Regions from separate parts of the Bacillus sp. ISL-35 genome, predicted to be linked through region 3. Evidence: riboswitches for the same ligand, from Rfam matches in the RefSeq annotation. Region 3 holds a riboswitch; each other region holds the start of a gene.
The links. Region 3 has a riboswitch for cyclic di-GMP ahead of J7E38_RS12955 (hypothetical protein). Riboswitches for the same ligand answer to the same signal wherever they lie in the genome.
Positions count from the first base shown of each region.

Region 1: linked by a shared signal. The riboswitch ahead of J7E38_RS08820 (LPXTG cell wall anchor domain-containing protein) and the one ahead of J7E38_RS12955 (hypothetical protein) in region 3 are both predicted to bind cyclic di-GMP.
Region 2: linked by a shared signal. The riboswitch ahead of J7E38_RS12055 (anti-repressor SinI family protein) and the one ahead of J7E38_RS12955 (hypothetical protein) in region 3 are both predicted to bind cyclic di-GMP.

Region 1 covers NZ_JAGGQK010000004.1:570,792-581,477, forward strand. Annotated here, with positions in the region: gene yugI (S1 domain-containing post-transcriptional regulator GSP13) at 1-32, shown strand, start outside; gene J7E38_RS08805 (ornithine--oxo-acid transaminase) at 622-1,815, shown strand; gene J7E38_RS08810 (DUF378 domain-containing protein) at 1,854-2,087, opposite strand; gene J7E38_RS08815 (iron-containing alcohol dehydrogenase) at 2,288-3,451, shown strand; cyclic di-GMP riboswitch class I at 3,704-3,794, shown strand; gene J7E38_RS08820 (LPXTG cell wall anchor domain-containing protein) at 3,940-5,733, shown strand; gene J7E38_RS08825 (class D sortase) at 5,899-6,486, shown strand; gene J7E38_RS08830 (glucose-6-phosphate isomerase) at 6,672-8,021, shown strand; gene J7E38_RS08835 (hypothetical protein) at 8,057-8,341, shown strand; gene J7E38_RS08840 (YugN-like family protein) at 8,334-8,741, shown strand; gene J7E38_RS08845 (potassium channel family protein) at 8,971-9,960, opposite strand; gene J7E38_RS08850 (hypothetical protein) at 10,175-10,378, shown strand.
Region 2 covers NZ_JAGGQK010000007.1:132,878-143,563, forward strand. Annotated here, with positions in the region: gene J7E38_RS12035 (type 1 glutamine amidotransferase domain-containing protein) at 1-392, opposite strand, end outside; gene J7E38_RS12040 (late competence development ComFB family protein) at 595-870, shown strand; gene treR (trehalose operon repressor) at 926-1,651, opposite strand; gene J7E38_RS12050 (helix-turn-helix domain-containing protein) at 1,922-2,242, shown strand; gene J7E38_RS12055 (anti-repressor SinI family protein) at 2,346-2,474, opposite strand; cyclic di-GMP riboswitch class I at 2,504-2,589, opposite strand; gene J7E38_RS12060 (helix-turn-helix domain-containing protein) at 3,233-3,574, shown strand; gene J7E38_RS12065 (pseudouridine-5'-phosphate glycosidase) at 3,641-4,564, opposite strand; gene J7E38_RS12070 (carbohydrate kinase) at 4,580-5,677, opposite strand; gene J7E38_RS12075 (nitrous oxide reductase accessory protein NosL) at 5,927-6,628, shown strand; gene J7E38_RS12080 (ABC transporter ATP-binding protein) at 6,771-7,478, opposite strand; gene J7E38_RS12085 (ABC transporter permease) at 7,471-8,289, opposite strand; gene J7E38_RS12090 (nitrous oxide reductase accessory protein NosL) at 8,286-8,747, opposite strand; gene nosD (nitrous oxide reductase family maturation protein NosD) at 8,744-10,090, opposite strand; gene J7E38_RS12100 (MDR family MFS transporter) at 10,662-10,686, opposite strand, start outside.
Region 3 covers NZ_JAGGQK010000008.1:1,373-12,058, forward strand. Annotated here, with positions in the region: gene J7E38_RS12930 (sensor histidine kinase) at 1-1,308, shown strand, start outside; gene J7E38_RS12935 (Gfo/Idh/MocA family protein) at 1,367-2,350, shown strand; gene J7E38_RS12940 (lactonase family protein) at 2,394-3,449, opposite strand; gene nadE (ammonia-dependent NAD(+) synthetase) at 3,669-4,490, shown strand; gene J7E38_RS12950 (hypothetical protein) at 4,529-4,873, opposite strand; cyclic di-GMP riboswitch class I at 5,154-5,238, shown strand; gene J7E38_RS12955 (hypothetical protein) at 5,513-5,737, shown strand; gene J7E38_RS12960 (nucleoside triphosphate pyrophosphohydrolase) at 5,935-6,270, shown strand; gene J7E38_RS12965 (DoxX family membrane protein) at 6,318-6,833, opposite strand; gene J7E38_RS12970 (DinB family protein) at 7,086-7,538, shown strand; gene J7E38_RS12975 (HIT family protein) at 7,630-8,025, shown strand; gene J7E38_RS12980 (hypothetical protein) at 8,072-8,284, opposite strand; gene J7E38_RS12985 (Dps family protein) at 8,494-8,934, shown strand; gene J7E38_RS12990 (winged helix-turn-helix transcriptional regulator) at 9,003-9,317, opposite strand; gene J7E38_RS12995 (DoxX family protein) at 9,488-9,895, shown strand; gene J7E38_RS13000 (VOC family protein) at 9,909-10,686, shown strand, end outside.

The DNA.
Region 1 (10,686 bases), on a different contig from region 3:
GGATCAACCAGTCAGATATGGCTAAGAAATAAGGTTTAACGAGGAACCGGACATTGCGTCCGGTTTTTTTATTTTAGTCTGTCAGGCACAAATGGTGATTGAGACGGATAGAAATCGTTGATGAAACGAAGGAAGTGCCCAACATCGAGGGTATGACGTACAAAAAAAGGCAGCTGAAACGAACGAAGAAAGTAGTGAGTTTGAAAAAAGAAGTCACCAATAAAGCCGATTGGTGCTCCGAAACACCAATAACTGGGAAAACGGTGCACCAATAAAGCCGATTGGTGCTCCGAAACACCAATAACTGGGAAAATAGTACACCAATAAAGTCGATTGGTGCGCCGAAACACCAATAACTAGGAAAACGGTGCACCAATATAAAGCCGATTGGTGCTCTGAACCACCAATAACTGGAAAAACAGTACACCAATAAAGCTGATTGGTGCCATGATGGACAGAAATCCTTAATGAAAGGGGAAAAGTATCCATCATTGAATTTACCTACTGGTGAAATCAAGGAATCTTTCCGTCCCTATTCTCTTTTAGGGGGTTAAAATGAAAGAGCTTACAGGTTACAATATGAGTGTCTACCAATTTTTTCATTGGAACGGAGGAAGATTCATGGCGACAAAAACGAGTTCACTTATTGAACAGACTCAAAAGTATGGTGCGAATAACTATCATCCGCTGCCGATTGTTATTTCGAAGGCAGAGGGAGTTTGGGTTGAGGATCCTGAAGGCAATAAATATATGGACATGCTTAGTGCTTATTCTGCTGTCAACCAGGGGCACCGTCACCCGAAAATCATCCAGGCGCTAAAGGACCAGGCTGATCGTGTTACGCTTACTTCAAGGGCATTCCACAATGACCAGCTTGGCCCATGGTATGAAAAGATCTGCAAGCTGACGAATAAAGAAATGGCCCTGCCGATGAACACAGGAGCTGAGGCAGTGGAAACAGCAGTGAAGGCTGCACGCCGCTGGGCTTATGATGTAAAAGGAGTAGCAGAAAACCAGGCAGAGATCATCGCATGTGTCGGCAACTTCCACGGCCGCACGATGACAGCTGTTTCGTTATCTTCGGAGGAAGAATACAAGCGCGGTTTCGGGCCGATGCTGCCAGGAATCAAATTGATTCCTTACGGAGACCTTGAAGCCCTGAAGGAAGCCTTCACACCAAATACTGCGGCGTTCCTGATTGAGCCAATCCAGGGCGAGGCAGGCATCGTCATCCCTCCTGAAGGCTTCATGAAAGCGGCATTTGATGTGTGTAAAGAAAACAATGTCCTTTTCATTGCTGATGAAATCCAGGCTGGTCTTGCCAGGTCCGGAAAAATGTTCGCATGCGAATGGGAAGGCATTGAGCCTGATATGTATATTCTCGGAAAAGCACTTGGCGGCGGGGTATTCCCGATTTCTTGTGTGGTGGCAGATCATGCTGTGTTGGGAGTTTTCAACCCTGGCTCACACGGATCGACTTTCGGGGGCAATCCAATGGCTTGTGCGGTTTCCATCGCCTCTCTTGATGTGCTGATTGATGAAAAACTTGCTGACCGTTCCCTGGAGCTTGGAGAATATTTTGTCAGCAAGCTTCGAGAAATCGATAATCCAATCATCAAGGATATCCGCGGCCGCGGCCTGTTCATCGGCGTCGAGCTGACAGAACCGGCACGCAAATATTGTGAAGAATTGAAAGAAGAAGGCCTGCTGTGCAAAGAAACGCATGATACAGTCATCCGTTTCGCACCGCCGCTTGTCATCAGCCAGGAAGAACTGGACTGGGCCATCGAGCGAATCAAGAAAGTTTTATCATAAAACGATAAAAAACCCGCCTCTTGGCGGGTTTTTGGTTTCTAACGGGTAGCGCGCGGTTCTGCTGCTCTTTCCTCTCTTTCGCTAGGCGCGAAAAGAAGTCCAATGTTAATTAAACCGGCAAGTCCGACTAAACCATAGATGATTCTTGACAACGCTGAATCCTGGCCGCCAAAGATTGCTGCAACAAGATCAAATTGGAAGAATCCGACTAAGCCCCAGTTGATTGCCCCGATTATGGTAAGAACAAGTGCTGCACGTTGAATACCGCTCATGGATGTTTCCTCCTTAAATTAAATTTGTTCTTTTATAGAATGTTTCAGCACGATATGAATTATTCATCCGCCCTATATTTCTTTCCTACCCTTCTAAAAAAAGTTGTAACTTTTTGCGGCACATTAGAGAACATTAAGGAGTGTATTTTTTGCAATGCGTTTTGAAAAAGAACATAATATCCTAGAGGAAGGTGATTTAAATGGACAACTTTACTTTTTACAATCCAACAAAACTGATATTTGGCAAAGGCCAGCTTGAGGAACTTAAAAATGAAGTTCCGCAATACGGAAAGAAGGTCCTGCTGGTTTATGGCGGCGGAAGCATCAAGCGCAACGGACTTTATGATTCTGTGATGGACACTCTTAAAGAAATGGGAGCCGAAGTATCCGAGCTTTCTGGTGTAGAACCGAATCCCCGGCTTTCTACTGTCCAGAAGGGTGTAAAGATCTGCAAAGAAGAAGGCATCGAATTCCTTCTGGCAGTAGGCGGAGGCAGCGTCATCGACTGCACGAAGGCTATCGCTGCCGGAGCAAAATATGATGGCGATGCATGGGACCTGGTTACCAAGAAAGCTTTTGCTTCTGAAGCTCTTCCGTTGGGAACCGTGCTCACTTTGGCAGCTACAGGCTCAGAAATGAATGCCGGTTCTGTCATTACAAACTGGGAAACGAATGAAAAGTACGGCTGGGGAAGCCCGGTAACATTCCCGAAATTCTCGATCCTCGATCCTGTGAATACTTTTTCAGTACCGAAGAACCAGACGATTTATGGCATTGTCGACATGATGTCCCATGTTTTCGAGCACTACTTCCATCTGACCGAGAACACGGAATTCCAGGACCGCATGTGTGAATCTCTGCTGTTGACTGTGATGGAAACAGCTCCAAAGCTGCTTGATGACCTGGAAAACTATGAATACCGTGCAACAATCCTTTATGCTGGAACGATGGCCTTGAACGGCATCCTGAATATGGGCTACCGTGGTGATTGGGCTACCCATAATATCGAGCACGCTGTATCTGCGGTATACGATATCCCTCACGGAGGCGGCCTGGCGATTCTGTTCCCGAACTGGATGAAGCATAACCTTAAGGTAAAACCAGAACGTTTCAAAAAAATGGCTGTCAGAGTCTTCGGCGTGAATCCAGAAGGCCGGACGGACGAAGAAGCCGGGTTGGAAGGAATCGAAAAGCTGCGTGAATTCTGGAACAGCATCGGCGCACCATCAAGACTTGCTGATTATGACATTGATGACAGCAAACTCGATTTGATGGCCGATAAAGCAATGGCAAACGGTGAATTTGGCAACTTTGCAAAAATGAATAAAGACGACGTAGTGGAAATCTATCGTATGTCGTTATAAATGAATGAGGACCCGGGGGATTAACCCTGGGTCCTTTGTCTTTGTATCAGGACAATGATCTTATAAAAACCATTAGGAAAAAGAAAAAAATAATGAAAAGGACCCCTTTTACGGGTGATAAATACATTAGGAGAAAAATTTACCAAAAAATTTAATAGGACTATATGTTTAACCTGCTGGGTAACTGTGGTAATTCTTAAAAATGTAAGACAAGGAAGCCGAGGAATATTTTACATAAACAAAAAACATCATTCATGCTAATAGCAAACCTGTTGAAAAGCAGGGACGCAAAGCCAGGAGTCTAAGGCTGCGAAAATGCAGCTATGACCGTCCAGCCGCCATGGAAAAAGTATTATTCCAGGCGGCTTTTTTTGTCTAAACATAGGTGAATTTTTACGGAAAGGAGGATACACATTATTTTAAATAACTGAATATTCAGTTATTTTTACGAGCAAATTTTCAATACCAATATAAAAGGGGACGAGAAATTGAAAACGACTTTTATGAAAAAATTATCAGCAGTCTCGATTGCATTCCTAATGTTATTTTCACTAACAGTACCGGCATTCGCTAATGAAAATGAAGGTGTGTCACTAGATAAGGAAGAATACACAAAATTGAAAAGCGAGGCCGAGAATTCAAATCAAGCAGAAAGCAAAGAAGCAACTCAAAAAGAAAACAATGACTCAAACCAAGAAGTGGATGACGAGTCAACTCAAGAAGAGAACGCTGAGGCAGGTCTAGAACAAAATGATGTCTCAGCACAAGAAGAGAACGATGAATCAACTCAGGAAGGAAATGAGGCAACAACTCAAGAACAAAATGGTGACTCAACACAAGAAGAAAACAATGACTCAACTCAAGAAGAAAAAGAGGCAACAACTCAAGAACAAAATCATGACCCAACTCCAGACGGAAAAGATGAATCGAATCAATCAGCAAAAGATGGTTCAAGTCAAGACGAAAATGCCAATGCCGCTCAAGAAGAAAAAGAAAACGATATGGAAGACATGGCATCTATCGAGGGCCCTAAAGAGAATGTCAATAAAAGCACAGAAATCCACCTGCATTTGAAAAACTGCCCAGAAGATGTTGAAAAAGTAGCGGTCGAGTTAAAAGGAGTTTGGAAAGAGATGTCAAACCCGGGTAACTCGCCACTTTATAAACTGAAAGATGGCGGTGAGTTTGTAGAGGATGATATTACTGCATTCAGGCTTACGTTTGAGTCAGGAACTGAACAAATATATTCAATGGATGAAGTTAGGGTAGGAAAAGAAGCGGAAGGATCCATTAACTATTGGCTTGAGAGCTGCTCTATTGACGAAGAAGACATTTCTGAAGAGCCAGGCGACGGGACAGTGAACCCTGGTGTAGGCACAGAGGAACCAGGAGATGATAACGGTGAAGAGAATGGCAACAAAAGCACAGAGATTCACCTCCATCTGAAAAACTGCGTTGCTCCAGTTAAGAGTGTGTTTGTTAAATTAAATGGTGAGTGGGAAGAAATGTCCAACCCAGGTAACTCCCCGCTCTATAAGCTCAAAGATGATGGTGAATTTGCAAAGGATGATATCACGGAATTTAAGCTTGTATTTGAATCAGGCGTTGAAAGAGTCTATAAAATCGAAGACCTTAGAGTTGGAGTAGAAGCAGAAGGGTCAATTAATTATTGGATTGAGGACTGTACAGTACCTGAGGATAATAATACAGAAGAACCAGGGAATGGAACAGGAGATAGCGACGAAGATTCCGACCAAGATGGAGAATCACCAGATGTTACTGAAATAGTTAAAGAACTGTATATCAATCTTAATCTGGATATTAAAACAGTAGTCAAGTTGACATTGGTGATTAAAGGCGGCGAGAAGATCGAACTCACCCGGATTAACAACCTCTGGAAACTTATTTTCGCTAACGGTTTAGATGTTACCAATATCAAGGGGATAGAACTAGAGTTTGAGGATGGAACGACCAAATTTATCACGCTTAGCATGCTCTCTTTTGAATTGAAAGACCAGGTTCTTCATTTGAAAATTGATGAAGCAGTCCTCGGTGCTGATGATAAGACTGATGTTGGCAATGAGACAGATGTTGACAAGGATGATGAGACCGGAATAACTGGCAATAATGATAATAATTCCGGAGGGTACGATAAACAAAACTGGTCCGGAAAAGTACTTCCAAAAACAGGAGAAAGCAGCAATATGATGTTCTATATAGTAGGCTTCCTTCTTATGGCAGCAGGTACAGGATTAAGAATGAGAAAGCCAATCAGTAACTAAAGGAGAGGGGGGAAGAGATTCCCCTCTTTATTTTTGAATTAATATTGAATGGGAGTGTGCAATATGAAAAAAATACTATCCTTAATGCTTATAATATCCGGAGTGTTTCTGTTTTTATATCCATCCATATCAAATTTATATACTGATTATCAGCAGGAAAAGTTGATGAATGATTGGGAAGCAAAAACATTTGAAGCTGAAGCAGCTGATGTCACTTTTGACCAGCAAGCTGCAAAAGAGAGTCTGGATGAACTTAATGGTGTTTTCAAAGCAGAAGAACAGGATCAAGTCGATCAAAACCAACTGGTTGATCCCACAAGCTCAACCATCGAAGAGGAAAGCTCAAAGCGCAACAATTCCGGTATGCTTGGTGTAATTGAAATTGATAAAATCAATTTACGCTTACCGATCCTGTATGGCGCCTCGCAGGGTAACCTTGGTGTGGGTTCAGGTCTGTTAAATGGAACCTCCCTTCCAGGTGCACCGGGAAACAGCGCAATTGCTGCCCACCGAAGCCGTTCGTATGGAAGAATGTTTAATCGTCTTGATGAAATTGGTACCGGGGATGTAGTTACTGTTAAGGGGCAAAATGGAACATTCCAATACAAAGTTTATGAAACCCTAGTAGTAGAACCTGAAGATGTTTCTGTATTAAGCGGCAGTAAAAATGAAAAGACTTTAACTCTCATCACCTGCACCCCGATTGATACTGCGACCCACAGGCTGATTGTTAAAGCTAAGCAGATTCCATAATTAGGGAGTTACTATTCTATACCCTTTGGATAAACAAAAATAGTAGGAGTGCCTGATTGGAGAACTAATTTTAAACTTTACTTAAAATTTCACAATTGGGCACGCTTACATTTGGGGGTGTTTCTTGATTATTGAGATTCATTTCGATAAAGTGATAGAGAATATAAAATAATGGAGGATCAGACATGACACATGTTCGTTTTGATTACTCAAAGGCGCTTAGCTTTTTTGGTGAACACGAAGTTACATATTTAAGGGATTTTGTAAAAGTAGCACACCATTCGTTACATGAAAAAACGGGTGCAGGCAGCGACTTTTTAGGCTGGATTGATCTCCCTGTCGACTACGATAAAGAAGAATTCGCACGCATTCAGAAGTCAGCGGAAAAGATTAAAAGTGATTCTGATGTCCTGCTCGTAGTCGGCATTGGCGGATCTTATCTTGGAGCACGTGCAGCACTGGAATTTTTACAGCACAGCTTCTACAACGCTATTCCAAAGGAAAAGCGCAGAACTCCGCAGGTCATTTTTATCGGCAACAACATCAGCTCTACTTATATGACAGATGTGATGGATCTTTTAGATGGAAAAGATTTCTCCATTAATGTCATCTCAAAATCCGGTACAACAACCGAGCCAGCGATTGCTTTCCGCATTTTCCGCAAGATGCTTGAGGAGAAGTATGGTGTGGAAGAAGCACGCAAACGCATCTACGCGACTACAGACAAAGCACGCGGTGCATTGAAGACTCTTGCTGACGAAGAAGGCTACGAATCATTCGTGATTCCGGATGATGTTGGCGGCCGTTACTCTGTGTTGACTGCAGTAGGCTTACTGCCGATCGCTGTCAGCGGCTCAGATATCGAAGCGATGATGAAAGGTGCAGCGCAGGCAAGGGAAGATTTCGGCAAGTCCGAGCTTGAAGAAAACCCTGCGTACCAGTACGCTGCTGTCCGTAACGCGCTTTACAATAAAGGCAAAACAATCGAAATGCTGATCAACTATGAGCCATCCCTTCAGTACTTCTCTGAATGGTGGAAGCAGCTGTTCGGCGAAAGTGAAGGAAAAGACCAGAAGGGTATTTATCCTTCTTCAGCTAACTTCTCAACAGATCTTCACTCCCTTGGACAGTATGTGCAGGAAGGGCGCCGTGATTTGTTCGAGACGATCATCAAGGTGGAAAAGCCTCGCCATGAGCTGACAATTGAAGAAGCTGATAGCGATCTAGACGGTTTGAACTATCTTGCTGGCAAGACAGTTGATTTCGTGAACAATAAAGCATTCCAAGGCACAATGCTTGCCCATACGGATGGAGGCGTACCGAACCTGGTTGTGGAAATTCCCCAGCTTGATGAGTATACATTCGGATACCTGGTATACTTCTTTGAAAAAGCATGCGCAATGAGCGGCTACCTGCTTGGCGTAAACCCATTCGACCAGCCGGGCGTCGAAGCATACAAAGTGAACATGTTCGCATTGCTTGGAAAACCTGGCTTTGAAGAAAAGAAAGCGGAATTGGAAAAGCGACTTAAATAATGATGAGGAAGGAGTACCCACATGGGTGCTCCTTTTTGTTTAGAAATTGGAAAAAATCATGCGGAATTTCCAGTTCGCCAATAAATTCTGATTTCGCCAATAAACATGTGCAAATCGCCAAAAAAAGAAAGTTTCGCCAAAAAAATAGTGGAAACGCCAATAAAATTATATTTTCGCCAATAAAGGCACTAAACACCACACCAACACCCGGTTCAACCCCGGCTCCTTGGGCCAATCCACACTTTCACCGCTCATTAAATCGCCTATTTTGGTTAAAACTAAGCAAAAACATTTGGAAAGGCGGACAAACCATTGATTGAGATACAATCTGAGCTTGAGGGCAAACATTTTGATCTTTACAAACTGGAACAGCTGCTTAAACCGTTGGGGTATTCCGTAGGGGGAAACTGGGATTATGACCATGGAGCCTTTGACTATAAAATCGATGACGAGGTGGGCTATCAATTTTTGCGTCTCCCGTTTAAAGCGATCGATGGACAGCTGGACTCAAAAGGCTGCACTGTCGCACTTCAGCGACCATTCCTGCTTTCGCATAAGTATCAGCGAGGTCTTGATGACCATGCAGAGATTGGAAATGCCAGCGCATCCTTCAACCAGTTCCAGGAACCAGTGGATAAGGATGCGAGCTTTCCGGAAAAGTACATTGAAGTCGGACGATCACTTGTCCGCGAAGTAGAAATTGCCTTATTGCATCATTGATGGTTGAAATCACAAGAAGCTGGCCACCATTAATATTTGAAATGGCAAAAGGCAAAACGTCATTAATGTTCGAAATGGCAAAAGGTCTAATCGTCATTAATGTTTGAAATGACAAAAGGCCTTATCATCAGTAATGTTTAACATCGCAAGAAGCTATTCATCATTATGTTTGAAATAGCAAGAAGCTGATCATCACTAATCCTTTGAACTGGCAAGACTGTGAACATTATCAATCGTTTGAAATGGCAAGAAGCTGATCATCATATTTGATTTTGATATTGTTTTGGGGGTTGACGATTATGTCATCCCCTCTTTTTATGCCAATCAGGATCGTATTGCGTTCTTTCAACAGAGAGCTGCTTGCTTCCTGGAAGTGCTTGTCAATCAGAGCGGTTTCCGCCTCTATATATGTCAAGCGTTTGCCATTTAATACGCCTAGCAAGTCCAACAATGGACTCACAACATCCTCAGAGGCGATGCTGTTCATAAGGACTGCACTGGTCAAAGCATTAGCGGGAATCAGCTCATCCGCGCCAGCCCTCCTCGCATTATTGACCTGTTCGCTCGTTTGGATTTCAGCGATGCAGCGGATGTCGGGATTCAGTCCTTTGATGGCAAGCAGTGTTAGAATCGTATTCATATCAGCCTGCAGCTCATCCAGATTTTGGTCTGAAGTAATAATTACTTTTCTGGCAGTTGAAATGCGGGCATTCAATAAAGTTTCATCCTTGTTGGCACGCCCCCTGATAAAATGTACATTGTCATCCTTGATTGGATTAGAACCCAGTGTATCGTCAATAAGAATGATGGATTCAGATCGGATGAGGGACCTGATAATCGTGCGAGACCTTTCATTCCAGCCGATTATGATGATATGATTCCCCCCTTTATAACCAACTCTCCCCTCCGCGTATGCATTCTGTTTGGTTACAGTAGCTGCAGATAAATGAATGAAATAGGATGATAAAAATCCAGTCCCGACCAGAAGCAAGATCATCGCGGTTATTCTTCCAACAGTAGATACAGGGTAAAAGTCTCCGTAGCCAACTGTAGATGCTGTAATGATCGCCCACCAGACCCCATCAAAAATGGTCGGAAAGCTTTTGGGCTCAATATAATGGATGGCAGATCCAAACAGGAATATCATCAAAGCGGCAATCATCAGGATTCTTGCAAGAATCGGCAGCCTGACAAAGCGCATATATAACTGATTCGTCATTTTGATTCCTCCTCTTTCACTCTTGCTATATATGTAGGAAAGCAATAATTACTTTTCCCTTTTTTCTCTATTGAAAAACAGGCTTAGGAAAATTTATGTAATTCTATTCTTGTCGAGCAAACACACTTTTACACAAAAAAGCGATAATTGTTCATTAGCCCGTACCAATATAGATTCCTGGCATATGCTGAATAGGGAAAGGAGGGATTATTAAATGTCATTCAACTGGGGATCCAACATTTTGTTATTTCTCGCCTGTATGGTCGCTGGATGGGCATTGATTCACTACGGTCCAATGCTGTTGACTCTTTCAGGAGGCATTTTCGTCATTATTGGTGTCATTGTTATCGTACTTTTCGCTTTCGTCATTATTTTTATCGGTTTGAGGGTACTCTTCAAGGGCGGTTGGCGTGGCTGACGTTTCCGTTCCTAAGAACCTGTCTAAAAGGCGGGTTCTTTTTCATTGTTTAGGAAATTAGAAAATTGTTTAGGTGAGGATAACTATATGTAGTATTCTTAATCTAGCTCCAGCGCCTAGCCCCTCGAGTCGCTTCGGTCCGCCCAATGAAGTCAAAGAACGACTTCACCGGTCGGCCCTCCAGCGCTTGTCGGGGCTGAACAAGGCGCTTGCGCTTTTTGTTTTGTATAGTGAAAAATAGAGATAAACTTGTACATTGTTCAATATATTTTTAAAAGAGAAGAAGCAATCGACTGGAGTGAAAAGAT
Region 2 (10,686 bases), on a different contig from region 3:
ATGTCGACACGGATGGACTTATAGCCAGTCGCCCCTCTGCCTTCTAGTGTCTTGGCTGTCAATAACAGCTGCGGGCCATGGCAAATCGCGAATACTGGGTTCTTTTCATCCATGAAATACTTGGCGAATTGGACGAAGCGGTCATCCTCGCGCAGCTGGTCCGGAGAAAAGCCGCCAGGTATGAATAGTGCATCGAAATCTTCCGGCTTGACGTTGTCGATGCTTTCATCAATTTTGACCTCGGCTTTGCCCTGCTTGCCTTTTACCGTCTTCCCTTTTTCCTTTTCAATTGTCATAACCTCATGTCCAGCTTCTGTAAAAGCACGGGAAGGCTCAAGATATTCTACGTCTTCAAATAAATCGGTTATTAAACAGGCGATTTTTTTACCCATATATTCAACATCTCCTTTTATAAATTCTCCACTATTAAATCTTCCCTGTCTGCCGCAGACAAAACATCCGAAAACACTTCCACTTTTTAGAATAAAAAAGTGTAAATAGACCTATCTTAAATCGATAGCAAAAAAATGATTTTATCTTGGCGTAATTCGTCTATAATTTATTTAGGACATCTATAGGGAGAGAAGGAGCACCATGAAATTTGGATATATCAATGTAATGGAAGAAGTGGTTTCCACTCTTGTCAATGTGTTGATGATGAGCCCGGATTACCAGACTTTCTGCAATTGCCAGAAATGCCGGAATGATATCATCGCTATCAGCCTGAACACTCTTCCAAGCCACTATGTCACTACGGAAGACGGCCGCAAGATGGTTTTTGAACAGCTTAACACCCAGGATAACAGGACCTGGATCAATAAACGAATCATCAGCGCCATCCATCTTGTCGGAAAATACCCGAAACACTAATAAAAGCTGCCTAATGACAGCCTGGTCACCCGGGCCTGTCAATGGCAGCTTTTTTTTATATGTTCTGGGTATCCATACGTCGGGCGAAATCCACGAACCGGAACTTGTCGGGGCGGTGCCTTGACTCGGTATACTGGAAAAGGGTCGCATCATCGAAATAAATATAGTTTTTCACGATGACAATCGCATGGAATCCTTCCATATCCAGAAGCTCCAGATCCTCTGCATTTGGTTCCTCAACCGTAAATTCCTTTTTGGCAAAACTAATTTTTTTATCCAGGTCCTGTTCAATATACTCAAAAATCGAATTCTCACATTTCTGGCGTGACAGCCCAGGCACATGCCTTTCGACGATAAAATCCTTATCGAGGATGACTCGTTCTTCATCAATATGCCTGACTCTCTTCACCTTCCAGATCATCTCGTCATTATCAACATTCAATTCTCTGGCAATGTCCCGTCCTGCCTGTTCGAGAAGGAACTCATCCACCGTTGTTTTCGCTTTGCCGCCCATATTTTTAGCCAGTTCTTTAAAACTGATCAACCCGGAGATTGGAAACTGGTGCCTTTTTAAATCGAGCACGAGTGAGCCTTTGCCGCGGATTTTTTGGATGAAGCCATTTTGCGCGAGAAGATTCAGTGCTTTGCGGATGGTTTCGCGCGATGTTTGATACATATCCGCAAATTCATTTTCAGATGGCAAAATTGTTCTGGCAGGATAATGTCCCTCCTGGATTTGTTTGGCGATCTCTTCATAAATCAATAAATACTTTTTCTGCATATCATCACCCGTACCTTGTCTGATTGCTACCATTTTACCTTTTTTTCGATTAAAAGAATATAATGAACTATCCTGTCTGCATTTTATAAAAATTTACCGTAAAACTGCCGATAACTATAGTGACTATTTTTTTCCCAACCTTTTGATAAAAAAAACACCACAAAAATCGAGAAGATTGTTTATAATTGTTCTGTAAGGTGTTCTTAATATGGAACTATTTTATCAGATTTGTTATGATATAACTATAAATAGACAAGGTGTGTGGATACTGTGATTGGTGAACGCGTCAAAAAACTTCGACAAGAAAAAAGAATGTCCCTATCCGAGTTGGCTGAGCAAGCTGGCGTTGCAAAATCCTATTTAAGCTCTTTGGAACGGAACCTGCAAACGAATCCATCCATTCAATTTCTTGAAAAGATCGCTGGAGTCCTGAATGTTCCAGTTGATCAGTTGATCCATGAACAAGTCGATAAGGAGAATATTGATTCTGACTGGGTTAATCTTGTGAAAGAAGCAATGGATTCCGGAATCAGCAAGGACCAGTTCCGTGAATTTCTGGAGTTCAACAAATGGAGACTAAACAATAAATAATTTGTAAGGGACAGCCTGCCCGCTGTCCCTTTTTTTCGCAAAATAAAAAGCACCTCTGTAATGAGCTGCCCGATTATTTGACGATGTTCTATGTATGATTGCTTTATTCCTGTCCGCTTGTCATTAAAAACTTCCTGATTTCCTCTTTATTTATTCCCATCTCCAATGCTTCCATTATTAGCTGCATCCATTCTGTATCCAGTTCTTCGAAAATTACCTGTTCTTTAATCAAGTTCTTCCCCCCAAAATACAGTTAGTATTCCAGGCAGTCCGGCCATCTTAGCACTTTATACCTTAGATCCGTGACTTTGCGTCCTGACTTTTCAACCAGTTTGCCTTTTTCTGATTCTTTTTTCTTAACTCCCAATGTCATTGTACCTTGTTCTATATATTTAACATGTAAGTATTTGTCGGCGATTCCCTGTAAATATCCTTCTTTTTCTTCCAAACAATTACAAAATCATAGGCTAAAACCTTATTTTTCTGAAAATTTAAATCATTTTACTGATGTTTTTTGTCGCATTCTATCTCTAATTGTTGAACTCTTTTTTTAAAATCACCCCCATAAATCTGCTGATGGGCCCTTAGACAGTGAAGTTTGTGGATAAGCAGGCCTTTTCCAGCGATGCTTTATAGCCACTTTTTCAAGGCTGATGGCATTGAAAAACGGGTACCTTGTTAAATCATTGCCGCAAACCGGACATAGCCATTCACCCTGTTCACTGCTGCTAAACGAGGGACGTTTGCATCGATCGCAGTTTTTTCTGTACATGCCATTTGCCTCCTTCACATTGACATTCCAATACTCCATTCGAGTATAGTTCAGAGGAACCATTTTTGAAAAAGTCCATAATAAGGCGAATTTTCTTAAAAAAGAACAAAAATCGTTCTTTTTTAAGAAATATCTCCGATTATCACACTATTTCGTGTTTTTTAAAGAATATAATTGTTCGTTATAATGAATATAGTTGATTATAAGGAGATAACCAGATGAAGGTTGGAGAGAAGATTAAAAGATTGCGATTGGAAAGAAACTATTCTATTACCGAACTTTCTCAAAAAGCGAATGTTTCCAAGTCCTACCTCAGTTATATCGAAAGAGGCATTCAGGAAAATCCATCGCTTCAGGTTTTATCACGACTTGCCCACAATCTGGATACGTCTGTGGAAAACCTGATGGGGCAACAAACAAAAAGGACTGATCCGGTCTCCTTTGATGAGGAATGGATCGGACTTGTTGACGAAGCAATAAAAAATGGGATCAGCAAAGAAGACTTTTCCTATTATCTTGATTTCATGAAATTCAAGAGCCATAGCGAAAAAGAAAAATAACGAGTACTATAGAATACCATTCAAGGCTGCATATTAGACCTACTTTTTCAAACAAAAAAACCAGCCTTAAAGGCTGATTCTTTGTTTACAGAGACTGGCGGCAATCTTCGCTCCCACCCTGGCATTGTTCTTGACAAGCGCGATATTGGCAACAAGGCTCTTTCCTTCCGTAAGTTCTTTAACCTTACCCAGCAGGAACGGAGTCACCTGCTTTCCGCCAATCTGTTTTTCTTTGGCTTCTGAAAGCGCCTTTTCAATCACTCCAGCTATGAAACTCTCTTCCATTGCATCTTCTTCAGGAATCGGGTTGGCAACGACGATTCCGCCATCGAGCCCCAAATCCCATTTGGTTCTGATCATATCTGCGACAGATTCGGGCGTATCAAGGCGGAAGTTGACATTGTATGGGCTTGTCCGTGTATAAAACGCTGGCAGTGAATCGGTGCAATAGCCAACAACAGGTACACCCTGGGTTTCAAGATACTCAAGAGTCAACCCGAGGTCCAGGATTGACTTGGCGCCTGCACACACAACAGCTACATTTGTTTTCGCCAGTTCCTGCAGGTCGGCAGAAATGTCCATCGTTGTCTCCGCTTCACGGTGCACACCGCCAATCCCTCCGGTAACAAATACCTCTATATTTGCCAGTTCTGCGCAAATCATTGTGGCAGCTACTGTTGTTGCTCCATTTTTCCCGGTTGATAAAAGATACGCCATGTCGCGTCTGCTGGCTTTTTCGACAGTGCTGCTCTGGCCCAGGTATTCCAGTTCATCATCCGAGAGGCCGATTTTAATTTTCCCATCGAGAATGGCAATCGTTGCTGGAACTGCCCCATTTTCACGGATAATCTGCTCTACCTCCCTTGCTGTCTGGACATTCTGTGGATAAGGCATCCCATGTGATATAATCGTAGATTCCAGCGCAACGACCGGTTTACCCGTGTTCTTCGCTTCTATTACTTCCTGTGAAAATTCAAGCCACTTTTCCAGCATGCTGTACCTCGCTTATTTAAAGTTTTGTTTAAACGTTTCGAGTAACTGTTTATTATTCAAAATCGGGTTCACCGTTTCGATCGATTGCAATGTAAGAATCGAACAAGCCATCCCAATCTTGCAAGCATCCTCCGTCGGAATTCCATTCAGATGGGCATAGATGATCCCGGCCACGAGCGAATCGCCCGCTCCAGTCACATCGATGACGGAAATTGCTGGCGGAATCAGGACTCCTGCTTCGCCTTTTGCTGTAAAATAGATCAATCCTTTATCACCGCGGCTAATGACAACCTTTTCGACACCTTTATGTATGATGATCTCTGCCGCTCTGAAAAAGTCGCCTTCGTTTTCAATTTTGATGCCGGAAATCGCTTCCGCTTCCTCTCTATTGGCAATCAGCCAGGTAACCCCCCGCAGTTCGCGAGGCAATTTCTTCGCTTTTGGTGATGAAACAGGTGTGATGCAAAGCTGGATGTTTTCCCTGCGGCATCGCTCGATGATCCGCCCCAGCACATCTGCCGGGAAATTGGTATCCAGCATGATGAAATCCGAGGAAGCAAAATAACCCCATTTGCGATCGATGAATTCCGGAGTGATAGAATCATAGATTGACATCTCGGCTAAAGCGATGGTCATTTCCCCATCATGGTCCAGGACTGCCGTATAGGCTCCGGTAGACTGGCCATTGATGACCTCGGACGGAGCGACATCGACGAACGCCCTTGTGTATTCCACCAGCCAGTGGCCTTCATGGTCATCACCAACCACTGTCAGCACACTGACATCATTCCCGAGCCTCCCTAGATTCTCGGCAATATTTCTGGCAACCCCCCCGCATGACTTCGAGCTCTCAGCCGGATTCGAAGTGCCCAGCTCCAGCTCGCCTTTCGCCCATATTTTACGGTCTACATTTGCACCGCCCACACATAGCACTTGACGTCTCTCTGGCAAAATATAGGCTCTCCCCATAATTTTCCCCTTCTTTGTTAAGGAGAAGATATGGCCGGCAACTGCATCACCCGGTACATCCGCCTTCGCGGCAAGATCAATCAGTGAAATGAACGGATCCTCTTTTATCAGTTTTAAAATAAGAGCCTCTATTTCGTTCATGTCGCGCACCCCGCTATTTCCAAAATATTGCTATCAACTAAATCTTAAACCTTTATCCGAATATACTCAACATTATTAAAATTCAATTACATTTCACAGCTTCATAGTTCGTGGTATTCCCCCGCTTTTAAAATTTCTGTCATAAAATCGTCAAAAAAAACCGCTGCATATCACTTTTTCCCCACGGTTTTTTCGCATTTTAATCACAACTCCCTGATAGGATTAAAATCGATCAAAGGAGGAGATTGTATGAAGAAATTTCTTGCTGCCATGATGGCAATTTTATTGACGATAATCGTTTCGGCCTGCGGTGATGACTCTGCCAAAAACAAGCCAATGGATGACCAGGATACCGCGGCGACAGAAATGAACCATGAAGAGGATACAGCCGATGCTCACGCAGACGGCCCACATGAGCCAGGAACGGACGATGTCTGTGCTTTCTGCAATATGAAGGTATATACGGAAGCAGATCCGATGGGTGTTTTCACGGCACAGGCGAAGACCAAAGACGGTGACTATGTGTTCTTCGATGATTCCGGATGCCTTTTGAATACACCTAGACGGGATGAAGTTGAGTTCGAAGAAAAATGGGTGCGTGACTACCTGACTTCAGAATGGATTGATGCAGATGCCGCCATCCCTGTCAAAGCCGATATTAAAACACCGATGAAATATGGCTATGCTTTCTTCAAAGATCAAGAAAGCGCCGAGAAATTCATCGCAGAAAACAGCGATAAAAACGCGATGATGGCTTCATGGGAGCAAATTGATAAGATAGCGAATGAAAGATATATGAAGAAAATGAAGATGAACTCAGACAGCATGAATAAGGATAGCGAAAACCATATGGAAGAAATGAATAAAGATAGCGAAAACCATATGGAAGACATGAATAAAGATAGCGAAAATAATATGATGGACAGCGACAAAGAGGAGAGCGGTCATTGATAAGTTTTTCCTGTAGCTGCCTAAATGCATAGAATGCTAACGCTTCGATAAGAAAGCCTTGATCATACCAAAAAACTCCCGGTACCATATTACCGGGAGTTTTCTTATTCACCATTGCCGTATTGGGCCGGCTGAAGGAATGCTAATTGAAAAATACTTTTTCCAGCGGAAGATAGCTGCCATTATGATTTACTAGCGAATCTACGGTTTTGCAGACCTTCATCTGCCCTTCTTCCATGAAGGCAGCCCGGTCAGCCAGTTCCTCTACAAGACTGAGAATATGGGTAGTAAAGAAGATCGTCTTCCCCTGCCGCTTCTCCTCCTGAATGATTTCCTTAAAACGGAACACCCAAAGTGGATCAAGACCATTGGTCGGTTCGTCGAGAATCCTTAAAGGAACATCCGGGAGCAATGCCTGGGCCAGCGAAAGCCGCTGCTGCATGCCTTTTGAATATTGTTTGATCTGCATATGACGAACTTCAAATAAACCGACCTGGCGAAGTGCTTCATTCACTCTTCCATCACCGATGCCTCTTAATCTCGCAAAAAAAGTCAAAACTTCAAGACCAGTCAATTGTCGCGGGAACAGCATTTCATCTGGCATATACGAAAACAGCTTTTTGAAATCCTGGCTTCGCGGGTCGACTTCACTTCCCTCCAACAAAACCTTCCCATTGGTCGGCTTCATGATACCTGTCAGCATCTTGATCAACGTACTTTTGCCAGCACCATTTCCGCCGCAAAGAGCGAAGATTTCCGGCTTATTGATGGCAAAGCTGATATCAGCAACCTTTTTTGTATCACTGTAATGCTTGGCCAGTGCTTCAATCCTGATCCATTCATCATTCATCTGCAGCACCCCTTTTCAGCCTGCGTACGGAAAAAATCACCGGCAAAACCATCCAGAGCAAGACAGCAAAAATAAACAACATTTTGCCTGTCATGCCATCCGCCCAGATGGTCAAATCATATAATCGCGGTCCGAATACCGAGGCGCCATCAAGCGAAAGGATCGACTGAACCCTGATCAGTTCTACAGGGTTCAGGAAAATCGACACTGTCAGCATCGGCAGCAACCATTGCTTCAATAAAAGCAGGCTCAAACCCATAATGATGAATTCATAGAACAGGACCAGGAATGCCCAGACAATCAAACTGATGCCGAGCGCCTGAAATCTTGATTTGGCAATGATCCCGATCACCATCGCCAGTGACAGAAAAATCGCCGCTAGCAATAAGGAATAGAGATAAAATAATATCAGCAGCGATACAGAAACCCCTGCGCCTAAAAAGTAAATCACCAGCAGGGCTGTACCATATCCAAATGTCAGTACCGACCAGACGGCGACAAACAACCCTGCATATTTTCCGAGGATCACACTCCATGGTGTAACAGGATACGTCAGCAGCAGCATCAGCCCCCGGTCCTCCTTTTCACCCGACAGGAACAGGCTCCCGATCAAAAGCGAAAGCAGGGGGATCAGCAATAAATTAATATTCAGGAGGCTCGCTGTCATCCTATTGAAGCCATCAAAACCCGAGCCACCGGTATTCCCGAGGAACGCAACCATGACAGCAAGTGATGAGAACAGCAAGCCAAAGCCTGCGAGCCAGTGGCTTCTCATCAACAAGGTCATCTGCTGCCTGGCAATATGCATCATTGCTCCCAGCTCCACTCATGTTTTTTTAATAGCTTATAATCAAGCACTTCTCCCATGCCCTGTTCTTTTACATATTGTTCAGCACCCTCTTTGTCCTTGAAGCTGACCACTCCATTAGCCATCGGGGTCCAGAAATCAGGATGGTACGCATGGAAAGCTTTTTCAAGTTCGACCCAATCACCCGTGTCAACATCTCGAACGTATTTTTTTGCAGCCTTTTCATCCTGAAGATCCGTTTCCCTCTCAAGAAACTCATCCATACAGCCAAGATCATCAAATTTATATATTTCACCATCAGCGGTAACGACCTCAGTGGCATAGTGTTCATGGGCAATACCCATATTGCAGACCTCACATACATCAATTTCAGGGTTGATTTCTTCCGGTTCCATCGCATTATTGCTGCAGCCGGCAGCTGTTGCAGAAAACAGCAGTAATAAACCAAGCTTCTTGATCATCTGAAATTCCTTCCTTTCACAATGGCAAATAGCGATATCACAATAAATACGATTCCAATCACTCCAGACCTCCAGTGGTCCCTATTCTGCTGTGCAGCAGAAGGTTGGATTTCTGCCGGTTCTATCAGCGGACGCGCATCATAAACCTCTGCCGATCCAAAGCTTGGAAATAAGGATTCCGCCTTTGTCCACAGCTTCACAGACGGACTTTCAAAAAAGAATTGCCAGTACGGTTGTTTGCGCAGAATGCGGTCGTATAAAGAGCCAGCTTTGTAGGCCTCTTCACCAATACCATCGCCCGAAAGGTCAAAACTGCTGTAATCATCCCAGTAGTTTCCCTTCAATCCATCATCAAGCCTCATGTCTTCCCCCGAAATCTTGGACTGGACAACATTGCCGATAAAATTGTTTTCAGCAAAAAGATTCTCTTTGTTTTCCCCCACGAATTCAAGCCCAACCTGGTTGGCTCCAATCAGGTTCTTGTTGATCGATAGATTCACTCCGTTTTCCAATGACAGCCCCGTGCTGTTCCGCAACATTTCATTGCGCTCAACCAGGACATTCCTCGTTTCATAAATGAGTATGCCAAAACCCCGGACATGAAAGTGATCGGTTACCCTGTTCTCAAGGAAGGTGATATTTGCTGAATCCATTACCATGAACCCTGTCACATTCTTTTCGATATGGTTCCTCTCTGCAGAAATGTCTTCACTGAACATGAAGTGCATTCCATATCGTGACTCACTGACATGGTTTCCTGTTACTTTGATATGTTCCGTAAAGTCATAATAAATTCCATCCTGGACAGCGGCAATTTCATTCTTTTTCAGCAAATGGCCGCCACCCTTGAACATGTGGATCCCGTTTCCACGCTTCGAAAAATGGGATTCATAACTGGTTATGCTGTTTTCCAGCACCTGATTATCCCTGCTGTTCGTGATGTAAATTCCGTTATGGACATCTTTCAATATATTGTTTTCAATGATATTTCCGTCAGCTTTCTGAATGAAAATCCCGCTGTCCTCCTGGCCTGAACCGCAATTTTGAATCATCAGTCCTTTAACGGTGACACCAGGTGCGGCGATTTCAATGACATTGCCCTTTCCCCCGCCATCAATTATTGCTCCTTGTTCTCCTATCAAGGTCATTCGCTTATTGATCACGATATTTTCCTTATAGGTACCAGGAAAAATTGTGAGGGTATCTCCTGCTTCAGCCTGGTCAATCGCACTTTGGATCGATAGGCCATCCTCCACTTTAAGATCCTTGGCGCTGGCAGCATCAGGCACAAGCCAAAGTAGCAAAAATATGATAAACCAAATTGGCCATGGCAGCCTGTGCATACTGCCTCCCCCCTCCCGGAAAAGTTTCTCATTTAAAACTAGCAAATAAATGTGATGAAATCTTGAAATATATGTTGGGAAACGTTGAAGTCTCTATCGAGTTTTTTAGGGGTGATTATTGAGCAAATACAGATTCAGATGTTTATTTTCAGAATTATCTAAAATTAGTTATGTCTATTTTGTGACAATTACAATATAATGTAAGTAATATGTATATCTGATTAATCCAGGAGGTTATGAACATGACGATAGTTCATATACTGAACTTCTCCATTCCGATTGTCATGATGCTTGTGATTGGCGTCGCAGTCGATAAGATGTGCCAGCCAGATCCACCAGGCAAGGAAGCCGAGTAATGAAAGGTCCGGCTTCTTTTTTTATTGGATTTTCCGTTTGTTTTCCAATTCGCTATAAAAATCAAATTTTCGCTATATAAAATGGATTTTCGCTATAATAATTATTTTTTCGCTATAAAACATAAATTTTCGCTATAAAACCTTCTGTTCGGATAAGTCGTATCCCTATAAAACGCAAAAAGAGCAAGATTCTCGATTGAATCTTGCTCTTTTTACTAGTTTTCGATTGCAGGTGGAGTT
Region 3 (10,686 bases):
ACACTGGTCTATAAAAACAAGACGGAGGAGCTGGTTTCCTACGGCGAGAATATCCTGCGGGATCTCGACCGGGGTTCGGAACGGCCGGACCAGGTGATCAACCAGTATGCGCGAGTCCTGTTTGGCCGCGACATCCAATTCAGTGTGTTTGATGAAAATATCCAGCTTCTGAATCCGATCAGGTGGAGAGGACCGGCGATTGAATTATCGGAAAAAGAGTGGAGCCAGCTTACAAACGGAAAAGCGATTGTGAAAAATTATGACCTCGAACGGTATGACCGTGCTGTGACTCTGGTTGTTTTGCCATATCTGGACCGCGGGAATTTCGTTGGCGGCATTCTTCTGACCTCGCCAATCAGCGGGACACGGGAAATGATTACCGAAATCAATAAGTATTTGTTTTATACGATGCTGATTGGCCTTGTCGTTTCGTTCCTGCTGAGCTGGGTGCTGTCGCGGATCCACGTCAACAGGATCAAAAAGCTCCAGGAAGCAACATCGGCCGTGTCAGCCGGGGACTACACGGTAAAAGTTCCAAGTTCAGATTTTGATGAGATTGGCGAATTGGCAAATGATTTTAACGGGATGGTCGACAGGCTGAATGAATCAAAATCCGAAATCGAAAGCCTGGAAAACCGACGGCGCCAGTTCATGTCCGATGTGTCACATGAATTGAGGACGCCGCTCACGACCATTAGCGGGATCATCGAGGGACTCAGGAATAACATGATTCCCGAGGCGGAAAAAGAGCGTGGAATCAACCTGGTCAGCCAGGAAACGAAGCGGCTGATCAGACTCGTCAATGAGAATCTTGATTATGATAAAATCCGCTCAAACCAGGTTCAACTTCTAAAAGAAGATATCGAACTGATCGAAGTGCTCGAAATCATCCAGGACCAGCTTGGATTGCAGGCAGAGGAACGCAATAACAGAATCGAGATCGAGGCAGAGGAAGCGGCGATGGTCCATGCTGATTATGACCGTCTCGTCCAGATTTTAATCAATATTACGAAAAACAGCATCCAGTTCACGGAAAACGGAACAGTCTGGCTCCGCGGCCGAATGGAAGGCGGCACAACAGTGATTGAGATCGAGGACACCGGCATTGGCATCGAACCGGCTGAAATTGAAAAGATCTGGCATCGCTTTTACAAAGCCGATATCTCGAGGACGAGCAATCCGTTTGGGGAATTCGGTCTCGGATTGTCCATCGTCAAACAGCTGGTGCAAATGCATGATGGAAAGATAACAGTGGAGAGCGAGCATGGAAAAGGGACTAAGTTTGTGATTGAACTCCCTTTTCGATAAGATAAGTAAGAAGCTGTGGGCCTTGCCCCGGCTTTTGCTATTTGAAAGGGTGAACGACATGGTACGTTTCGGAGTGGTAGGAACAAATTGGATTACAGAAGCATTTATAAAAGGAGCAAGTCATCATAAGGATTTCAAGCTGGCTGCAGTATATTCCCGTACTGAGGATGGTGCTGCGGACTTTGCAGGGAAGTACGGAGTGGATACCATTTTTACGGACTTGGAAGAGATGGCGAAAAGTGATGCAATTGATGCTGTTTATCTCGCCAGCCCCAATTCACTGCATGCGAGCCAGGCGATCACGCTTATGGAAAATGGCAAGCATGTCCTTTGTGAAAAAGCGATCGCGTCCAACAGCCGTGAATTAAACGATATGATTAAGGCGGCCAAAGAAAACCAGGTTGTGTTGATGGAGGCACTGAAATCTACTTTGATGCCGAACTTCAAGGCAGTCCAGGAAAACCTCGGTAAAATCGGCACGATCAGAAGGTACTTCGCAAGCTATTGCCAGTATTCTTCTCGCTATGACAAATATAAAGAAGGTACCGTCCTGAACGCCTTTAACCCGGAATTCTCAGCAGGTTCGCTGATGGATATCGGTATTTATTGCATCTATCCGCTTGTTGTTTTGTTTGGAGAGCCAAAGTCTATCCAGGCAAACGGCTACTTACTTGAGTCCGGAGTTGATGGGGAAGGAAGCTTAATTTTGAAGTATGATGAAATGGATGCTGTCATCATGTTTTCAAAGATTACTGATTCGTCCCTTCCTTCTGAAATACAAGGTGAGGAAGGCAACATCATTATTGATAAAATCAGCACGCCGGGAAACGTAGAAATCTGCTACCGTGATGGCAGCAGGGAAGATCTTTCAAAAGAACAGCTTGAGGATAATATGTTTTATGAAGCAGAGGAATTCATTACATTGATTCAGCAAGGAAAGCTGGAGTCGGGGAACAATTCGCTTGAAAACTCAGGGATTACGATGAAAATCCTCGATGAAGCCAGATTGCAAATGGGTGTCAGGTTTCCAAGTGACAAATAGAAAACAGGGCAGGTGCTGATCAGTGCACCTGCCCTTTTTTTTTTTAGTAATGTAAAAATTTCACGCAGACAGGGTCTGGAACTTTCACATCAGAATGAAGCAAAGTCAATCTGCCTGTTTCTGTGTCACGGGAATAAAGCGCGACATTGCTGGAATTTTGGTTTGCGGCGATCAGGAATTTCTCGCTTGGGTCAAGCATGAAATCCCTTGGCCAATTGCCTTCAGTCGAAGTGTGTTCAACAAAGGTGAGCTTGTAGCTTTCTGGATCCACCTTGAAAACGGCGATACTGTCATGGCCGCGGTTGGCAGCGTAGATGTAGTTTCCGTCAGAAGAAATATGGATGGCGCTACCCTGGTTGTTTTCGGTGAAGTCTGCAGGCAGGGTTGTGATGGCCTGAAGCTGTAGGAAGCTTCCATCTTCGCTATTGTACTTTAAAACAAGCACCTCAGAGCTGAACTCTGTCATCAAATAGGCGATTGTGTTGTTTGGATGGAAAACAAGATGTCTTGGACCGCTGCCTGGTGCAATATTTAATACACTCTTTTCAATAAGTTGGCCGTTGTCCAGGGTGTAGGTGATCAACTGATCGATGCCAAGGTCGATCACTGCTGCATATTTCCCGTCAGGAGTGAAGCCGGCATAATGGGTGTGTGCTTTTTCCTGGCGCTCGTCCGGTCCTGACCCTTCATGTACTGCACTGGATAATACATTTTCAATACTGCCGGATTCAGCGTTCAGCAGATAAGAATCTGCAGACCCTTTATGGTAATTGGCGGATAAAAGCAGGGTGTTTTCCGGATTCACGCTCACATGGCAGGGAGATGCTCCTGGAACAAGCTGTGAATTGATGAAAGATAATTTTCCGGAATCGAGAATGTTGAAGCCTGCAACTCCCCCGGAACCACCTTCTTTTGCCACAGCATATAGGAAGCGGTTATCGTCACTGATTGTCAGGTAAGTAGGGTTTTCCAGCGCAGCAGCTGGTTCCACGTCGAGGATCTTTCCATTCACAGCGTCTAGTGTGAAAGAATAGATTCCCTCGCTGTCACCTTTTGTATAGGTTCCGAAATAGCCTTTGAACTTTTCATGGGTTGCCATTATGAATGCCTCCAATTTAATTCGCGTTAATACTATGATTTATAGTCTAGCAAAAAAATCCTGGCAGACAAAATGTTACGTCCACAATGGTAATGGGTAAAATAAACATGAGCATTTTTGGTATTAGGATGTTAGGTTTTCTGACGAAAATCTGGACTTTGGACTTTAGAAGGGATATGCTCTTTTTTGAATAGTTTTTCGTGAATTAGGAGGGTTATCATGAGCTTGCAAAAGCAGATTATTGAAGATTTGAATGTGCAGCCGCAAATTGATCCCCAGCAGGAAATCAGGAAGAGAATCGATTTTTTGAAGGAATATTTGCTTGCATCAAAGGCGAAAGGATTCGTTCTTGGCATCAGCGGGGGCCAGGATTCCACTCTGGCTGGGAAGCTTGCACAAATGGCTGCGGAGGAACTGCGGTCAGAAGGCCAGGAGGCCAATTTCGTGGCTGTCAGACTTCCCTATGCGGTGCAAAAAGACGAGGATGATGCACAGAAAGCGCTGGACTTCATCCAGCCTGACCAAACGATCACTTTCAATATCCAGCCTGCTGTCGACACTTTCAATACCCAGTTCGAGGAAGCGATTGGCGAGAAGATGACGGACTTTAACAAAGGAAACGCAAAGGCAAGGATCAGGATGATCACTCAATATGCGATCGGCGGGCAAGACGGCTTGCTGGTGATCGGGACAGACCATGCTGCAGAAGCAGTAACCGGATTTTTCACAAAATACGGAGACGGTGGAGCAGACCTGCTTCCACTTTCCGGCTTGAACAAGCGGCAGGGCAGGGAATTGCTCAAGGCATTGAACGCAGAGGCAAGGCTGTATCTGAAAGAGCCTACCGCCGACCTTCTTGACAATAAGCCGTTGCAGTCGGATGAAACCGAGCTTGGCGTCAGCTATGAAGCAATCGATGATTATCTTGAAGGAAAGCAGATCGACGAAGCAGCAGCTGCCAAAATTGAGGGCAGATATCTTGCTTCAGAGCATAAACGGCATGTTCCAGCTTCCATGTTTGATTCATGGTGGAAGAAATAAGCATAAAAAAAGCCTGGCTGATCAGCCAGGCTTTCCTTTTATTCAGTTTGCGCGATTGCAAAATGCGGCGCATCCTCTTTTTCTGTCACTTTGTCGATTTTATCGGTGAACATCTGGAAGACTCGCTTTTTTTCTTCCAACTCCTTGATATACTCTTTCAAATCGTTGAATTTCTCCTCAAATGGCTGATGATACAATTCACGTATCTTCCTGTTCAGGTCTGGATTAACTGTCGACTGGACAACCTGCTTTGTGATGTTGAATTTATATGTATACACTTTCAGCTCATTTTTAACTTCGTCATACTCCGCATCAATTTCTTTAAGAATCTCTTCAATTTCTGCTTTCCAATCATCTAGCGACTGCTTAACATGCTGTTCCATAAGGATCCTCCTGCCATTCGCCTGTAATAAAGCTTCTTCTTTTTATTCTAACAACCGAACTTTACATAGAGATTGCTGGGATATTACATTGTGAAAACAAAGATTCCAGTAAAAGTAGTGGCAGACTTCAGACAAAACACTGTCCTCACCGTCGATTTTTTATCGTTTTATAAATGTATTTTTCCTGCAATCATAAAGTTATAGGAAAATAGACTCATCTTTGTAAGTAATTGGCGAATTTTGTTGAAAGAATGGTTCTAAAGTTTTATATTTTAAATAGAACTGAAAAAGGCAAACTTATCGAAAGGTGAGGACGCAAAGCCACGAGTCTAAGGCCACGCTGCTAGGATCGTCGGGTTGCCAATAAAAGATCGGATGAGAATTGAAGATATCGGTGAATGGTTTTGGGTGACTGTTTGCCAAAGGAAATCCGCCGTCTTTTTGGGGGATTTTTTATTTTTTCCTGTTCCATACTGCACAATAAAGCAAAAACAGCTAAATTTCACGTTTGCCGATTGTGAGAGAGGATAAATAATACTTAAGTATCTTGACAGGACGAATGAAAATAATCCATTTGGCAGGTTTTGTTTTTAGGACAAAGGATTTTTTTAAAAAAATTGATGGAAGGTGGAGGAAACGTTGACTGTATTGTTTGGGACGGTAGAGTACTTTGAACGGGAGATTGAGTTTCATTTATCTGATGTTGAAAAAAGGGAAAGGTTCCGGGAAGAAATTCAGCAGATTCAAACGAAGCTGGAGGAAGAACTTCGGAATGATTTCATCTGTGACGAGAAGTTAAGAAGGGAATGCCTTGAAAATCTATCGAATGCCTGCAGTAAATTAACGGAAGATTATGTAGTTTGAAAACTACTAAAATATGAAAGCCTGTGGTGCGGTGACCACAGGCTTTTCCTATGGCTTCATCAGGAGGGTGCATTGTAACAAAAGAGATGGATCGATAGCAGTGCATTCAATGATGATCATAGGGATTTTACGAAAGGTGTTTGAAGCTGCAGATTTAAGGTTATGTTTATCAGTAAGACAGCAAAAGGGGAATCGTCATGGAAAAAAAAGTATACAACAAACTCGTAAGGGACTATTTTCCGGATTTGATGAAGGATAAAGGCAAGAAAGTTGAATATGAAGTTTTGCAAGGCAGTGCCTATAGTGAAAAGCTAATGGAAAAATTCAATGAGGAAGTTGAAAAATTCCGGAATGCGGGCACGGACAGGCTGCTGAGTGAAATAGTAGACTTGCTTGAGGTGGTCTATGCGATTGCGGACCATCGGGGGATCACCGAATCGGAAGTGGAGTTCATGCGCCAGCTGAAGAAGAATCGAAGCGGCGGCTTCCGCAAAAAAATCCTGCTCAAATCTGTTGAGGAACGTTCAAAATAAAAATAAGCCCTCTGCCATAGTTGGCGGAGGGCTTTATCTATAACGCGTTAAGCAGTTTTATGTGCTGGTTCCGGTGTCTGTTTGAAAACAGTCTTGCGGATGAAAGGAACCACCCAGCGGTCCAGACCGTATTTGCCAGCGTTGTAGCCAGCGAATAGAAGGACGAATCCGAAGAAGATGTCAGTTGGGTTATGAGATACAGTACCTGCAAGGAAGAAGCTGAAGTTCATGACAAGTCCGAAGAACATGGCAGCAGTTGTTAAGCATCCAAGGAGCAATCCCAGACCAACAAGGAATTCACCAAGCGGAACGATAAAGTTGAAAAGATCGACGTTTGGAATCGCGAAGCTTTCAAGGAAGTTTACATACCATCCATACACCATGTGTCCGTCTGGACCTTTCACAGGATTGGCTACAGCTCCTTTTAAAAATCCGGTTGCGTCAAATCCTTCACCAGTCAATTTTCCCCAACCAGCAGTCATCCAGTTGTAACCAAGCCATACACGAATTACAGTCAACAGGCCAGCAGCAATATTGTTTTCCCTTAACCATTTAGCGAACATCTAAATCGCTTCCCTTCAAAAATATATAATGATTACACTTATAAAATATCAAAGCAATAAATGGAAATCTGTGAATAAAGTGTGAAGACACATATCAGCCATAATGTTTTGAACAAATTTTGACAGCGGGTTTCCTTTTATGGATAAAATACCCTTATAGGTATTATTAATAATGCCTTTTCCTTGTCACATATATTGGAAATACATAGAATAAACATAAGATGAATACAAGCAGGAAAGGGGAATGGAATTATGAGCGAGTTATTGTTTAAACAGTTTGAATTAACAAGAGGAAATTTTTTAAAGCATATTGAGGGTTTGGATCCGGAGCAGGCGAGTTTTCAGCCAGAGGGCTTCAATAATAATATCCACTGGCATATCGGGCATGTATTGACGGTGGCAGAACAATTCATGATGGGATACCCAAAAAAATCAAATCATCTCCCTGAGAATTACATAGCGCTATTTGGAAATGGTACGCGTCCATCTGACTGGTCTGGCGATGTTCCTTCTATCGAGCTATTGACTGATCAATTAAAAGCACAGCTTGGAAGAATCAAAGAGATCCCGGCTTCCATGCTGGACGAGAAGCTGAAAAAGCCTTTTCTCGGACTGGAGACGTTTGGTGAATTGGCTAATATGGCCTTGTTCCACGAATCCTACCATCTGGGCCAAATCCATGCGATGAAAAAATTAGCGAAATAATGACAGATATGGCAGTGTCCGATTCGGCCGCTGCTTTTTATAATTGCAGGCTTAGGCTTAAATGAGTCCATGCGAGGAATGGAGGCTGCCCATGTACCAGGAGAATTGTCCATATTGTAATTTACATGCAGATGAAGAGCAGCAAATCATTTTCGAGAATGAAACTTGTTATTTTATCCAGAAGGAATCAGAGCAGCAAATCCTGCAGGGGAGCGGGCTGATCATTCCGAAAAAACATAAGAAGGATGTATTTGAACTGTCAGATCAGGAATGGAAGGATTCAAGGGAGTTGCTGATTGCTGCAAAGGAACTGCTTGACAGGAAGTACTCGCCAGATGGCTACAGTGTCGGCTGGAACACAGGCAGAGCGGGCGGACAATCGATCTTCCATGCTCATTTGCATGTCATTCCACGCTTTAAAGATGAGCCTTTCGCCGGGCGGGGAATCAGGTATTTGATCAAGCAAGAGGGAAATAGGAGGAACTAGTTATATTGGCATGAAGAAAATGGCTCTGCTTATTGCAGGGCCATTTTTAAGTCGTGCTCTCATTCCAGTCTGAATATAATCCGCTTCCATTGCAGCCAGGACATTCGTACGGTGCCGCATAATAGACAAATTCATTAGCGGAAAAAGCATAGTAACCCCTGCCATGGCAGTCTGGGCATTTATTTTGATCCTTCATATTGGCCAAGTGGTTTTCGTATCTGGTATTTCTCCATTGATTAAGCGCATTGAATAACCCCATAATCATACACCTCCAGTTCTATGCATAGTTTGGAGAAATTCACTTATTTTTATGTATAGTTTATGGTGAAATTTGGTTTTTGCCCCTGGTACGAGCACATACTGTCATTTAAAAGTTGACATTAATGTGAACAATCCTTTATTTGCAGACATTGCTGGATAATCTTGGACTATAATGAAGCCGAATATAGTATTAAGGGGGAAATCAAGATGAAAAGTGAATTAACACAAATGGTCAACCAGCAAATTGCAAACTGGACAGTCCTTTACATCAAGCTTCATAACTACCACTGGTATGTAACGGGACCAGAATTCTTCACTCTGCATTCAAAATTCGAAGAACTCTACAACGAAGCTGCCTTACATATTGATGAACTTGCCGAAAGATTACTGGCGATGGGGGACAAGCCGGTGGCCACGATGACTGGTGCGCTCGAGCTTGCTTCGGTAAAAGAAGCTGCAGGAAGTGAGTCCGCTTCAGATATGGTTGCAAGCATTGTTGATGACTATACAACCATCATCGAAGAATTAAAGCGGGGAATGGAACTGGCTGGAGAAGTACAAGATGAAACAACAAGCGATTTACTTCTGTCCATTCATTCAGGTTTGGAAAAACACGTTTGGATGCTGAATTCATTCTTAGGCAGATAAGCGAGGAAATGAAAGAGACGTATGCCAGTGCATACGTCTTTTTTTATCCTATTCTTTTAGACTGTCTTTTAGTTTTCAACTTTCAGCCAGCTCTGGGACCAATCTTCAATTTTCCGCATGAGAGGTTCAAGTGCCTTGCCTTTATCGGTCAGAGAGTATTCAATTCGCACAGGAGTTTCTGGGTAGACTTCTCTTTTAACAATCGCTTCATTCTCCAAATCCTTTAAACGTTCGGAAAGAACCCTGCCGCTGATTCCGATTGCAGACTCGATGCTGCAAAATCGTTGTGGACCACTTATGAGCTGATAAATGATCAGTCCGGTCCATCTTTGGCTTAGGATGGTCATGGCTTTTTCAAATCTGGGACAAATAGTCTTATCCATTTCAATCACTCCTTACTTTATATTATAAACATTAATTTACTTTTAGCAAAAAGATTACTTGACGTACATTTATAACTAAAATATAATAACTTACATAAAGTAACTAACTAACGAGATTGTAACCGCAGTGCTATCTTCGTTAAAGGAAATGAAAAAGGAGAATGAAGCAAATGATAAAGATGAATGAAGTTGGAGCAACAATTTTAAGAATCGTTTTAGGAGCAACTTTCCTGATCCATGGTGCAGCCAAGTTCCAGGGTGGCATTGAAAATACGGTTGGTTTTTTTGAAAGTTTGGGTCTGCCAGGTTTTTCGGCATATATTGTAGCCCTAATAGAGTTGGTTGGCGGTATCGCGATGCTGCTGGGCGTTGGAACAAGGATTGTTTCGATTTTGTTTGCGGTTGTTTTGGCTGTAGCGGTTATCAAAGTGAAGCTCGCTGGAGGATTCCTTGGAAACGGCCAGATGGCAGGATATGAGCTTGACCTTGCGTTAATGGCCATCTCCATTTATCTGGCCATCACAAATAAATCACTTTTCGCTATTGATAATGTTATTTTTCAATCAAAAAACGCTTAAAGGAGGAAATCAAATGTATTTTCATCAGCCTCCGGTCACTTTTGTGGGCCGGGTGGATTTAAAGGTGCAAGATCTTGAGCGTTCGGTTGCTTTTTATCAAAACGTGATCGGTTTTAAGGTATTCGAAAAAACGGAGAGATCAGCGAAGTTTACTGCGGATGGCAGGAATGTGCTGCTGTCAGTCGAACAGCCAGAGGATGTAGTGCCAAAACAGAGAAGGACAACAGGACTCTATCATTTTGCCATTTTATTGCCTCGTCGCGCTGATCTGGCAAACATTCTGAAGCATTTTGTGCAGGCAAGGTTTCCGCTTCAGGGAGCATCAGACCACCTTGTGAGTGAGGCGCTTTATCTTGCTGATCCAGATGGAAATGGAATTGAAATCTATATAGACCGGCCAGCTTCAGGCTGGACATGGAATGAGTCTCAAGTTGTCATGACCACGGATCCATTGGATGCAGAAAGTCTCCTTGAGGAGGACAAGGGAGGATCATGGAATGGTCTGCCTGCAGGCACGGTAATGGGCCATATCCATCTGCATGTGTCTGAATTAGCCAAAACGGAAGACTTTTACACAAAGGGACTTGGCTTTGATGTAGTTTCCCGATATGGACCTCAGGCTCTGTTCATTTCAACAGGGAAATATCATCACCATATTGGACTGAATACCTGGAATGGAGTTGGCGCTCCAAAACCAGCGGAAAATAGTGTAGGACTCGGATCATTCAGTTTGGTACTTCCAGATGAAGAGTCGGTAAAAGAAACAATTGCCCGACTGAGCAGCATTGGTG